Regions from separate parts of the Lysinibacillus sp. RS11 genome, predicted to be linked through region 2. Evidence: riboswitches for the same ligand, from Rfam matches in the RefSeq annotation. Region 2 holds a riboswitch; each other region holds the start of a gene.
The links. A riboswitch is a leader RNA that binds a small molecule or an ion and turns the genes downstream of it on or off. The one in region 2 is predicted to bind cobalamin.
Positions count from the first base shown of each region.

Region 1: linked by a shared signal. The riboswitch ahead of AB9L17_RS23170 (hypothetical protein) and the one ahead of AB9L17_RS14900 ((2Fe-2S) ferredoxin domain-containing protein) in region 2 are both predicted to bind cobalamin.
Region 3: linked by a shared signal. The riboswitch ahead of cobT (nicotinate-nucleotide--dimethylbenzimidazole phosphoribosyltransferase) and the one ahead of AB9L17_RS14900 ((2Fe-2S) ferredoxin domain-containing protein) in region 2 are both predicted to bind cobalamin.

Region 1 is NZ_CP168124.1:4,496,688-4,500,799, reverse strand. Features, by position in the region: gene ytvI (sporulation integral membrane protein YtvI) at 1-173, opposite strand, end outside; gene AB9L17_RS23180 (hypothetical protein) at 265-813, shown strand; gene AB9L17_RS23175 (glutathione peroxidase) at 1,173-1,718, shown strand; cobalamin riboswitch at 1,994-2,185, shown strand; gene AB9L17_RS23170 (hypothetical protein) at 2,352-2,894, shown strand; gene AB9L17_RS23165 (ABC transporter substrate-binding protein) at 2,896-3,858, shown strand; gene AB9L17_RS23160 (tyrosine-protein phosphatase) at 4,098-4,112, shown strand, end outside.
Region 2 is NZ_CP168124.1:2,895,804-2,899,915, forward strand. Features, by position in the region: gene cobJ (precorrin-3B C(17)-methyltransferase) at 1-1,501, opposite strand, end outside; gene AB9L17_RS14900 ((2Fe-2S) ferredoxin domain-containing protein) at 1,506-1,877, opposite strand; cobalamin riboswitch at 2,020-2,203, opposite strand; cobalamin riboswitch at 2,429-2,614, shown strand; gene AB9L17_RS14905 (energy-coupling factor ABC transporter permease) at 2,873-3,619, shown strand; gene AB9L17_RS14910 (energy-coupling factor ABC transporter substrate-binding protein) at 3,621-3,893, shown strand; gene cbiQ (cobalt ECF transporter T component CbiQ) at 3,899-4,112, shown strand, end outside.
Region 3 is NZ_CP168124.1:1,287,518-1,291,629, forward strand. Features, by position in the region: gene AB9L17_RS06250 (YheC/YheD family protein) at 506-1,270, shown strand; cobalamin riboswitch at 1,675-1,850, shown strand; gene cobT (nicotinate-nucleotide--dimethylbenzimidazole phosphoribosyltransferase) at 1,966-3,021, shown strand; gene AB9L17_RS06260 (trimeric intracellular cation channel family protein) at 3,373-3,978, opposite strand.

The DNA of each region.
Region 1 (4,112 bases), 1.6 Mb from region 2:
CGAGACATTTTCCATCGCCGTTTAAAGAACATAACAATTGGCTCTAAAAAAAATGCAGTAACACCAGCTAATATAACGGGAACGGAAACTGGGATAATAAAATATGCAGCTACAATTAAAGTAATAATCATAATCATTCTAAAAATCAGTTTCCTAGAATTAATTTTATTCATAAACTCACCTTCTTTGCGCAAAGTAAGTTAAGTGTACCATAAAACATAAAAATATTATTACGGTCTGAAACAATAAAGGTAGGGATGAATCATGGAAAAAAAGATTATGCAACTTTTTAGTAATTTAACAGAACGTGACAGCGATATTCAATATGAATCTTACGAAGAATTGATGAAAATAATGCAGGAACCAGTTGATTGGACATATGCAGTTTGGGAACAACTTGTTCAGGCTCTTACATACAAAAATGGGCATGTTCGTGCAAGCGCGGCACAAATTTTATGCGCATTGGCAGCAAAAAGTGATCCAGAAGAGAGAGTATTAGAGGATTTCTTAAAGATTTGGGCAGTGACCTATGATGAAAAAACAGAAACGGCGAGACATACTTTGCAGGCAATTTGGAAAATAGGTTTAGCGGGGAAAGTACAAAAAGATTTAGTCGTTTCATATTTGGCAAAAAGATTTCAAACATGCTTAGACGAAAAACAACCGGCATTAATGCGCTATGATATTATTGTATCTTTTAAAAAGCTATTTGATGAAACGAAAGACCCGAAGCTACTAAAAATTGCGGAGCGTTTAATTGCGGAAGAAAAAGATGTTAAATACAAAAAGAAATATATGAAAGCCATCCATTAAAGACGTGGAATGGCTATTTGTTTTGTGAAAATTCTTTCGCTAATAGAGAAATAGTTTATAATATATCAGGCGTGCTGAGTAGGAAAATATAGGTTTATTATTGACCGATAATATGATTTTTTGTGGCTGTTTCACTATTGTATGCCTATTTTTAAGGTCCATCGGCATAACATAGGGTTGATTTCGTCTGTACTGAATGAAGATTAAATGACATACGTCTAAACAAATGTCATTCGCAACTTTTGGTGATGAACATGATGAACCATGTTTAACTGATTGTGGCAGAAAATTACATATTCTAATCAATTAATATTGTTAATCAACATTCCTGACAATTTAGGGAAAAAGGGAGTTAAACAATGAGTATTTATAATTATTTAGTTAAGAAGCCAAACGGTGAGATACTATCAATGGAAACTTATCGAGGAAAAACGCTGTTAATTGTTAATACAGCAAACAAGTGCCGTTTTACATATCAATTTGAAGACTTGCAAAAAATGTATGATAAATATGGGAAGGATAATTTTGTCGTTTTAGGTTTTCCTTGTGATCAATTTGATAACCAAAATCCTGAAGATGGCGAACAAACTACACACCTATGCAAAATCAACTATGGGGTAACATTCCCGATTTTTGAACTCGTGCAGGTAAACGGAGATGCGACACATCCATTATTCAATTATTTAAAGCACGAGATAGACTATCGTGAATTTGGCAAGGCAAGTATGCAGGAAAAAATGTTAGCAGAAGCAATTATCCAAATTGCACCTAGTTTTTTAGACGGTCGTAATATTCGCTGGAACTTTACAAAATTTTTAATAGATACAAATGGTAAAACAGTTGCCCGCTTTGAACCGACAGATTCACAGCTTGATGTTGAGCAAGCTATTGAAAAAATTTTATAAAACTTTGAATCAATACTTGGATCTGTTCTTGATTAAAGAAGTATGCTGATGAAAGTACATATTGTGGAGGGAGGATACGTTTGCAGAGAGCGTTTCACCACAGAATGTGCAGTCAAGTTGAAGGGGCATACTTCAAATGTCTTGAATTTAGATTAGAGAATGATTTTGTATAGCTATGTAGAAATAGGCTTACTGTTGTTCGTATTCATTTGTTTTCCGTTCATTTCAAAGCTATTTTTTCCTATCAATATGTGTTAAACTGCTTTACAAGTGAATTATTTTTGCAAAATAAAGGTGTTAACAAGCATAATTGGGAATTCGGTGAAAGACCGAAGCTGTTTCCGCAACTGTAAGTACAGGAATCATAAAGATATACCTTTGTCGAAATATCGGATGGGCAGGTTTTTATGACTCATAACATGATTGGATGTACAAGCCAGGAGACCGACCTTTATTTGAACGTATAGATGCTCTTCGGAAGCTAGGAGGATATGCGGCAAATACATAGGCTTTGTCGTGTCTATGCGACACTATTTATGCTATTTTCGTCGTCCCTTAGGAGTAGGGGCGACGTTTTTTTATGTATACTCACTATTAGTAAGAATTTTTCACGAAGGAAAGCGGGGACTAGAGTTGAAAAAAGATGCACGTTATTCTTGTTATCCATTTATGCGTGAAAAGGCATCAACAGTAGATTTTGAAATTCGAACAGATAGTCTTACAACACATATGGGTGTCGCTTTAGTAGCAGTAAATAAAGAGACAGTAAGGGTAGTGGCAGATGATTTATTAGCTATTTTGCCAATGGCTTACCATGTTAATGGCTCCGTCCGAGGGAAATTAGCAGTAACTGAAGATGACTTAGCGTGGCTTAGTGATCGTTATGATTTTTATGTTAGTCATGTGAAAGATGAGATTCAGAATTTTGTATTACCACAAGGAACAGAGGCTGCTGCTGCATTACATGTATGTCGTAGTGAGTCGAAAAAATCATACCGTATTTTACACAAAGTTTCTGAGGAACGGGAAGTACCAGCTATTCTGTTTGATTATATAGGATTACTAGCCAATGTATTTTTTGTTATGGCTGTCTATATGAATCAGCGCGCTGGTATTGCTGAAATACCGTTTATTAGTAAGTCATACCCAATGAAAAAGAAAAAGGAGAATCAATGAAATGAAGAAATTGTTTAATCTACAATGGCTTTCTGTATTAATGTTAGCACTCGTATTAGTAGGCTGCGGCACAAAAGAGGATGCTAACAAAGACACTTTTTCTAAGGACGAGCAACAAACTGAGAGCACAAGCTATAAAGTTACGGATGATCGTGGTGTAGAAGTAGCGTTTGATGCAGTACCTAAAACTATTGTTTCATTACAACCAAGTAATACAGAAATTTTGTTTGCCCTAGGTGTTGGTGATAAAATCGTCGGTGCAACAGAGTATGATACGTATCCAGAAGAAGCGCAAAAAATTGAGCGCGTCTCTACTGCTGCAACTTTCAATAGTGAGCGTATTTTAGCGTTAAAGCCAGATGTTGTTATTGCCTATACAACTGGTGGTGATGATGAAAACTTAAATGCTCTAAAAACTCTTGAAGATGCAGGAATTAAAGTTTTTGCTATCAAATCAGCTGCTTCATTTGATGATGTTTACGGGGATATCCAACAAATTGCATCTGTTATGGGGATTGAAGATAAAGGCGAAAAGTTAAACGAAGATATTAAAGCTAAAATTGCGGAAGTCCAGGCAAAAGTCAAAGATGTAAAAGAACCAAAAAATATTTACTTAGAAATTAGTCCAAAGCCAGACATCTATACAGCTGGTTCTGATACATTCCAACAAGAGATTTTAAATGCTGCTAATGTGAAAAATGTATTTGCTGACGTTCAAAGCTGGGCAAAGGTATCTGAGGAAGATGTCATTGCGAAAAATCCAGAAGTCATTTTAACAACAGTAAGCTATGTAGAAAACTCAGTGGGAGAAATTCTTGCACGTGATGGATGGAATTCAATCACAGCCATTCAAAACAAAGCGGTTTATTATATAGATACTGATATTTCGAACCGTCCAGGTCCACGTATTGGTGAAGCTGTTGAGCTAGTAGCAAAAGCAGCATATCCTGAGTTATTTAAATAATCTATATTGAAAAGTATTTTAGAGCTGTCCTTTATCCAGGGCAGCTTTTTTTGATGTTGGTCGAATCTAATGATCATTGTACAGGTGTTTCGCTTCGATGAAGAAGTGCTCGAATAGAACCATACATCACTCGGCTTGAGACTAGCTGGTGACATTTCCTAGTGTGAAAATTGGTATTATAGCGAATTGTTTTATAGAATATAAATAAGAATGTTTATTAATAGAGGGAGGTGCAGTAAATGAAACAGTTTGAT
Region 2 (4,112 bases):
CTAAACCCTCCACAACAGGCTGAGCGGCATGTGCTGTACGACCAACTGGCTTAGCCCCAATAAAAACATCAAACTTACTTTTGCGATACACAATACCAATATCATCAAATACCGCTCGATAACATGCCATACCACAGCCGTTAAAACCTATATTCAACGTTTTCGGTAACGACATACCGCCAAGCTTTTCTTGAATCTCTTCTGCATAAGGAATCGAATCAGTCTTTTCTCCATAGCAGAAATCACAAGCCTTTAACGATAGCACGTCACCAATCGGTGCTAGTAAAAAGCCAACTTCTCGAAGCTTTGCTGTAATCACTGCAGGATCAGTCGTCGGAATTTTCAGATGAATTTGATGGTCTGGTGTATACTCCATCGTTCCTTCTTCACCAACTACCTCTGCTAGCGTCATCATTTGTTGAGGAGTAAAGAACTTATTAGCTACTCCTGGACTCACAGCTAATTCAAAAATGGATTCAATTTTCTGTTGAACAAGCTTCGGTGTTACCCTCACTGCACTTGTTCCCTTCACCATTGCTAGTGCTGATGTCGCCATTTCAAGTGATGACTTTTTTTTAGGCTTTGGTTCTGATGTTATAGCTAAACTGGGCTTAATACGATTGGCATTGGGATCTGTCGCAAAATCATTACGAGCCATCCCTGTTTCTTGATTCATTGCCCATGGTTCATTTTCTTCTTTTAGACGTTGATGTGGTCGTAACGGTTGTTTTTCATCGCCAAGTGTATATTTACGCTGATAACCACGTGGCGTAATCATTTTATTGTCATAGAAAAACGTTGATGAATTCCCGATAACAACAGTTGTTAGCATGCCAATATCATGTTCTAGCATTTCCGCTAAAGTTGTCATCGTAATTTCCTGACGTTCACGATACGCACTTTTCACAAGTCCTACCGGTGTATCTGGAGAACGATATTCTAATAAAATTCGTTGTGCTTCTACGATTTGTCTCGTACGACGGCCACTTTTTGGGTTATAAAGAGCAATAACGAAATCAGCCATTGCCGCTGCTTCTACTCGCTTTGCAATTAAATTCCAAGGTGTTAAGTGGTCACTTAAACTAATCGTACAGGCGTCATGCATAATCGGAGCACCTAGTAAACTTGCACATGAATTGATAGCAGAAATACCAGGAACAATCTCTACCTCAACACCAGTTGCTTCCGTCCAGCCTAGTTCAATTAAAACTTCATATACTAAGCCTGCCATGCCATAAACGCCAGCATCACCGCTCGATATAACCGATACGATACTTCCTGCCTCTGCTTGGCGTACTGCTTCTTGTGCACGTGAAACTTCTTCTGTCATACCAGTACTAACAATTGACTTTGCACTAACTAAATCCTGAATAAGCTCAACATATGTTTTGTAGCCTATGATCATATCACTTTGTTGAAGTGCCTCAACAGCACGAGTCGTAATATGTTTAAAATCCCCAGGTCCAAAACCAACTACGAAAATCTTTCCTTTTTGCGCCATTTTGTTACCCCTCTTTCACCTTTTCAATGCCTTTAATGGCTGTTGTTTGTGCTGTACGCTGTAACGAACCTTCACGCAGTGTAAAGACATGCTCATTTTGTAATACTTCATGATTTAAATCTTGTACGAGTGCCCGCGCATGCTCTGTAGTCGGCACACGGTACCAATTCCCCTGAGGATAAGCGATAACAACACATGCATCCTTACATCTACCATTACAGCGTGTCCTAGTCGTATGTATGTCCTGATCAAGCGCTTGCATTTGTATTTCATCACGGATTGCCTGTGTAATTTCCTCTGCATCTTTTTTCATACAGCTACTGCCATTGCAAATAAAAAGATGCGTTTTCATCCCCTCTAAATTCCAAGTTGTCATTGTTGTTCTCCCCTCATTTGCTTTTAGGAAAAAGAAAAAACCTTTACTCTAGACGAAGAATAAAGGTTTTGTAGAAGCCAAATTAAAACGAATATATACAGGTACTCGCTCTCGCTTCAACTTCTCCCTCCGAAAAGTTTGCATGCATTTATCACAATAAGCAGGTTTCCTGACTTAAGCTTCCTTTTACTTTCGCGCCTTCCTAAGTTTTCACTAGTGGCATTTGCGATTTCATCAGCTATTACAGTAGCGGGGGCTGTATCGGATTTTCACCGATTTCCCTATTATCTCGAAAATATTCAAGCACTTATTGATGTTTTATATGAAATTGTATCTTTTATGTAATAGAAAACTGTCTCTATCATATCTTAATTTTTAAAAATTTCAATATTTCTTTCTCAAATTGTGACATTTTTATTAAAAATTCAGAGAAAACGCGAAATTTCTATCTGTATTTATCTGAATTTTCGACATTGACCTTTAATTCTAAAATTTTTATAAAAAGTATGGCATATATGTGGAAATTCATGTTACACTTTGTCGTGAAATCTCACAACTTCATACTTTTTCGGTGCGAAGTGTATACCATTTCGCTTAAAAGGGAAGCCGGTTCAAGTCCGGCGCGGTCCCGCCACTGTACTAGGGAGTTTTATAGATCATGTCACTGTCCAAAGGATGGGAAGGCCTATAAAACGTTGAACTAAAGCCAGGAGACCTGCCGAAAAATATGTGATCGTTTCAACCTACGAGGATAGGTGTGCGGCTTAGCAGATTAAAATTTTATTTGCCTCTTTTAGCTATGCACTTTTCCAAAGTCGGAGAAGTGCTTTTTATTTTCATTCAGAAGAGACCCCATCTTATGGTGGTAGATGTTTACAGATATAACCAAAACACCTCCTGAATGGAAATAAAGCCTCCGGACGCAATTACGCCAAGGCGAAATTGATTTCGTTCGCACGCTACATTCGAAAAATATAATGTTAGGAGGAGAGATTTTGAAATTCTCACATTGGAAGCTTAGTTATTTCTTGTTGGCATTTTTACTTGTGCCAAATCGTGCATTTGCTATGCATATCATGGAGGGCTTTTTGCCGATTGAATGGGCGATTTTTTGGTGGGTCTTATCGATTCCATTTATTATTTTAGGATTACGCTCTATTCGTAAAACCATTGATGAAAATCCTGAAACAAAAATGATACTAGGTTTATCCGGTGCCTTCGCCTTTGTATTATCAGCCTTAAAAATCCCTTCTGTAACGGGGAGCTGCTCGCATCCGACAGGAGTTGGACTTGGGACTGTTCTTTTTGGGCCACTAGCCATGAGTGTGATTGGGACAATCGTTTTATTATTCCAATCTTTACTTTTAGCACATGGCGGGCTTACAACATTAGGGGCAAATACATTTTCTATGGCAATTGTTGGTCCTATTATTGCTTACTCTGTATTTAAAGGCGCACAAAAAATGGGGCTATCATTTTCAGTAGCTGTCTTTTTAGCAGCAATGCTTGGTGACTTAGGTACATATGTTGTTACATCTGTACAATTAGCTCTTGCCTTCCCTTCTGAAGTAGGAGGATTTATGGCATCATTCACAAAATTTGCTGGTATTTTTGCATTAACACAAATTCCGCTCGCGGTTAGTGAAGGAATTTTAACAGTGATTGTTATGAATTTCTTGAAAAAATATAATGTGAGCGAACTAAAAGCATTACGTGTTTTCTCAGCTAAGGAGGCACACTAAAATGAAAAAAAATTTACTGCTCTTGGCAATTGTTGTGTTTCTAGCTATCATTCCTCTATTTATCCAAAAGGGTGCAGAATTTGAGGGTGCTGATGGCCAAGCGGAAGCAGCAATTGGTGAAATTAACGCTGACTACGAACCATGGTTTGAAAGCATTTGGGAGCCACCAAGTGGTGAAATTGAAAGCTTATTATTCGCTCTACAAGCTGCTATCGGCGCTGGATTTATCGGCTATTTCATCGGCTTTATGCGCGGCAAACATAAAGAAGGTTAAACGATATGTTACTCATTGATAAGTATGCTTATTTGAATAAGCTAGCGTCTGTTCATCCGCTAGAAAAAATGACGTTATCCTTAGGACTACTATTATTGTCGCTTATCATGAGAGATGAACGAATTTCACTCATTACATTTATTGTAATGAGTGCTTTTACCATTTTAAGCGCAAAAATCCCAGTTAAATATTATGCAAAACTTCTATTACTACCGGGAT
Region 3 (4,112 bases), 1.6 Mb from region 2:
GGATTATCCTTTTTTTGCTCACGAATCTTTAGGTTATAACTGGCAAAGTTTAAACTAGTATATCTAATGCCTACGTCCATGATGCTTCATTATTATCTCTTACACCTAATGATCCTTATATCGATAGACCACTCGCCCATATCCCATTTAAACCAACTTCCTCTACAACTTTTGCGGAAAGACCGTTATAGGTATCCATTAAAAATTTAAGTGTGTCTGAATATATTTTTTCATTAAAAAATTTTGTTGTTTTTCCGTATATTAGAAACTAATGTTTTGAAATCAAAAAATGGTGTATTGAGAACAATCATAATACTACTTTTCTAGTGTAGTAAATTTAATTATGGGACTCAAAATGAAAAATATGAGATATCGCGTTACCAAGTCTCACCCACCTATGCAAGATAAATCTATTTACATAGAATACAGTAACCTCCATAAGTGGAGAGGACTACACTATCAATACAAAAGAAATGAAAATATCTAACTAAATGAGGTGAGTTTATTGAAAAACGGACTTGGAAAATGGGAACAATGCTTACTTTTAAAACAAAATCCTTTAACAACTAACTGCATGCCAGAATCAATACTTTACAGTCTAGAAAACCTAATCTATTTATTAAATAAGTATGAGTATATTTATGTGAAACATAATAGCGCTGGACAAGGAAGAGCAATTTATAAAGTCTACAAAAGAAAAGATGGACACTATTGTTTTAACGGATTTACCATGCAAGGTGAGGAAATAAGTAAATGTGTAGCAGCAATTGAGGATTTCCACCAAGTTCTACATCCATATGAGAAACAAGGTAGATTAAGCGGAATTTATATTATACAAGAGGGGGTCAAAAGTCTAACCCCTGATGGGAATTCAATATCTATTCGTGTTCATGTTCAAAATCTAAAGGGAAAATGGGTAATTGGTGGGATTTACGGAAGAGTGGCAACTGAGGATCATGGGATTGTCAATTCAAATCGAGGTTCTAAAGCAATATCGATTGAGGAATTATTATCAGGTTATTTGATGATGGATAATACAAAGAAAGATCAAACAATAGATTCTCTAAAAGAGGATTCAATTTTAGTAGCTGAAGTAATAGCATCCCACTTTCCTTGTAGAGAATATGGCATTGATTTTGGAATAAATCTAGAAGGAAAACCTATATTATTCGAAGTAAATACAACGCCAAGCATACGTAGTTTTGCCAAAGTTGATAGGGCGATCTGGAAGAATATTGTTGAGATTAGGAAAATGCAAAATGAAGGCTAAGTTTGAAATGTAGTTATTTTTCATGTTAGTCATCAGCATATTTTTATTCAATAGACATACATCAAAAAATTACTTTCCCTACTATATTTATAGGAAATAAGTTTTAATTGAATCCGTTACTTGTGAACGATTAGGAATTTACCTAGGAAAAATAGATTGTGGTTGAGTAGGCGCGTTATGAATCAATTTTCTATTGGAGAGAAGATTCAGCATGGGCTCAAATTGCCAGCCCTCAGGAACCTAAATTCGCGTACGTTAGATTTATTTGGTTATTCGAAGTGTTAAAAGACTCTTTTACTGGAATTCACTATTTTGGAACGAATGCCAGCAAAGGAATCCCTGGAACAATTTTTCATTTAATTAAATATATTGACACAAAAAACACTTTATCGTAAATTTAAAATAATTGCATAAAAGCATTAGGTGCCCATTGCGGGAGAATAGGGAATAAAGTGAAAAGCTTTAGCGGTCCCACCACTGTAAAAGAGAGTTTCATGGAGAATGCCACTAGCATAGTCTGGGAAGGTTCTATGAAATGTTGAAATTGAGCCAGGAGACCTGCCTAACTGCTGCGTATTATATAGACGATGGAAAAGTCTGTAGTTTATTTGTTATGAAATAAACTACAGGCTTTTTATTTTTTTCTCTAAATCATATCTTCGAGTAATGAGGCAAAAAAGAAAGGGGAAATTTTCATGCAATTATTACAACAGACGATTCAAAACATTCACAGTACTGACCACAAAATGATGGAGCAGGCAAGAGAACGCATAGATGCACTATGCAAGCCTCCTGGAAGTTTGGGAAGACTAGAAACCCTTGCTGTGCAACTATCTGGGATTACAAGAGAACTATTTCCTGCGATTGATAATAAAGCGATTATTGTGTGTGCCGCAGATCATGGTGTTTGTGATGAAGGGGTGACATCTAATCCACAAAATGTGACGGTCTTTCAAACATTAAATTTTCCTAGAGGTGGAACTGGTGTCTGTGCTATCGCAAGAATCACAGATGCTAAAATTGTCACAGTAGACGTTGGCGTAAAAGAAGATATTCCGCATGATGCTGGTGTTATCCTAAAAAAAATTAAATATGGAACGGACAATATGGCAAAAGGTCCTGCCATGTCAAGGGAAGAAGCCATTCAATCTATTGAAGTAGGAATTGAAGTAGCTACCGAAGAAATAGCAAAAGGGGCGAATGTACTCGGGACAGGTGAAATGGGGATTGGAAATACAACACCGAGTGCTGCAATATTATCGGTTCTTCGTGCATGTCATCCGATTGAAGTGACAGGGGTCGGTGCAGGTGTTGGGCCAGGTGGAATCGACCATAAAATAGAAGTTATTCATAATGCTATTACATTAAACAAACCAAATCGTGATGATGCTATTGACATTCTTGCAAAAGTTGGTGGTTTAGAAATAGGTGCTATGGCTGGAGTTGTACTCGCTGCAGCTGCAAATCGCAAGCCTGTTGTGATTGATGGCTTCATTTCTACTATTGCTGCACTTATTGCATACGAACTCGAACCAAAAGTAAAAGACTATATCATTCCTTCTCATGCTTCCGAAGAACCAGGTGCTAAAATTGCTGCTGAAATGCTCGGAGTTGAACCGATGTTGCAGATGAATATGCGATTGGGCGAAGGCTCTGGTGCAGCTTTAGCGTTTCCTATTTTGGACGCAGCATGTTCCATGATGAAAAACATGACAACATTAGAGGAAGCTATTCTGCTGTTAGAAAAGTAATTAAATATTATGAGATTCTAAAAACAAGTTCTTATGAAAGTAGTTACTCAGCAAGCAAAAAGTTTACTTAGGGTAACATACTATTTCTATTAGGATATATTGTTTCTAGGCGCTGCTACACATAAACAAAAGTTATAGTTAAAGGATTTAAAATCTGCTATTGATAAAAAATAAGAGGCTGGGACAGAACTCGATTATTTTGAAAAATAGCGAAAACAGGTAATAACCTTTTCGCTTCAATGAGTAGAGTGTTCCTTCCTAAATCAAAAAAATGTTAGACCGAAATCGATCTAACATTTTTTCTTTCTGTCCCAGCCTCTTGTTGTTATACGGTGATGTAAGGAAACTTAGCTATGCCCGCTGCAATTTCCGCAACGGTAAACGCCATTTCTTCATATATGAAAGAACTCTTAGTGCAGTAATTACACCAAATAATACATATAAATAGATATCCCCTGAAAATAATCCAAGCCCAATAATAAGTCCAGCTAGTGCTGCCCAAACACCATAGACTTCATCACGGAGAATTAATGGTTGTCGTCTAGCTAATAAATCTCGAACAATTCCACCGCCTGACCCTGTTAAGACAGCAGCTACAATAACTGCACTAATGGGCATGTCGAGCTTCACGGCATAGAGAGCACCCTGAATTGCAAATGCCGATAAACCGATAGCATCAGTGAAATTGCCCCAGCGATGCCAATGTTGGATGAGTCGATGTGGAAATAAGAAAAAAATTGTAATGGCTGCAATGGCAATTTGGAACATCATATCCTGTCCCCACAGTGTTGTTACAGGCAAACCTATGAGCAAATTTCGTATAGCTCCTCCGCCAAAAGCGGTTACAATCCCGAGTATATATACACCGAATAAATCGTATTCTTCCTCCATTGCAATGATTGCCCCAGAAATAGCGAAGGCAATTGTTCCAATAATACTAAAAACCTCCCAAGCCAACCCTTTCACTCCCTATATGAATAAATCTTTTTGATTAGTTGCAAACCCTTTTTGTAGCGTAGAAGTTTTTGCTAAGAAAAGTATCAACTTATGCTTTGGAATTATCAGATATTAAATATCCTATTATAGTAGGA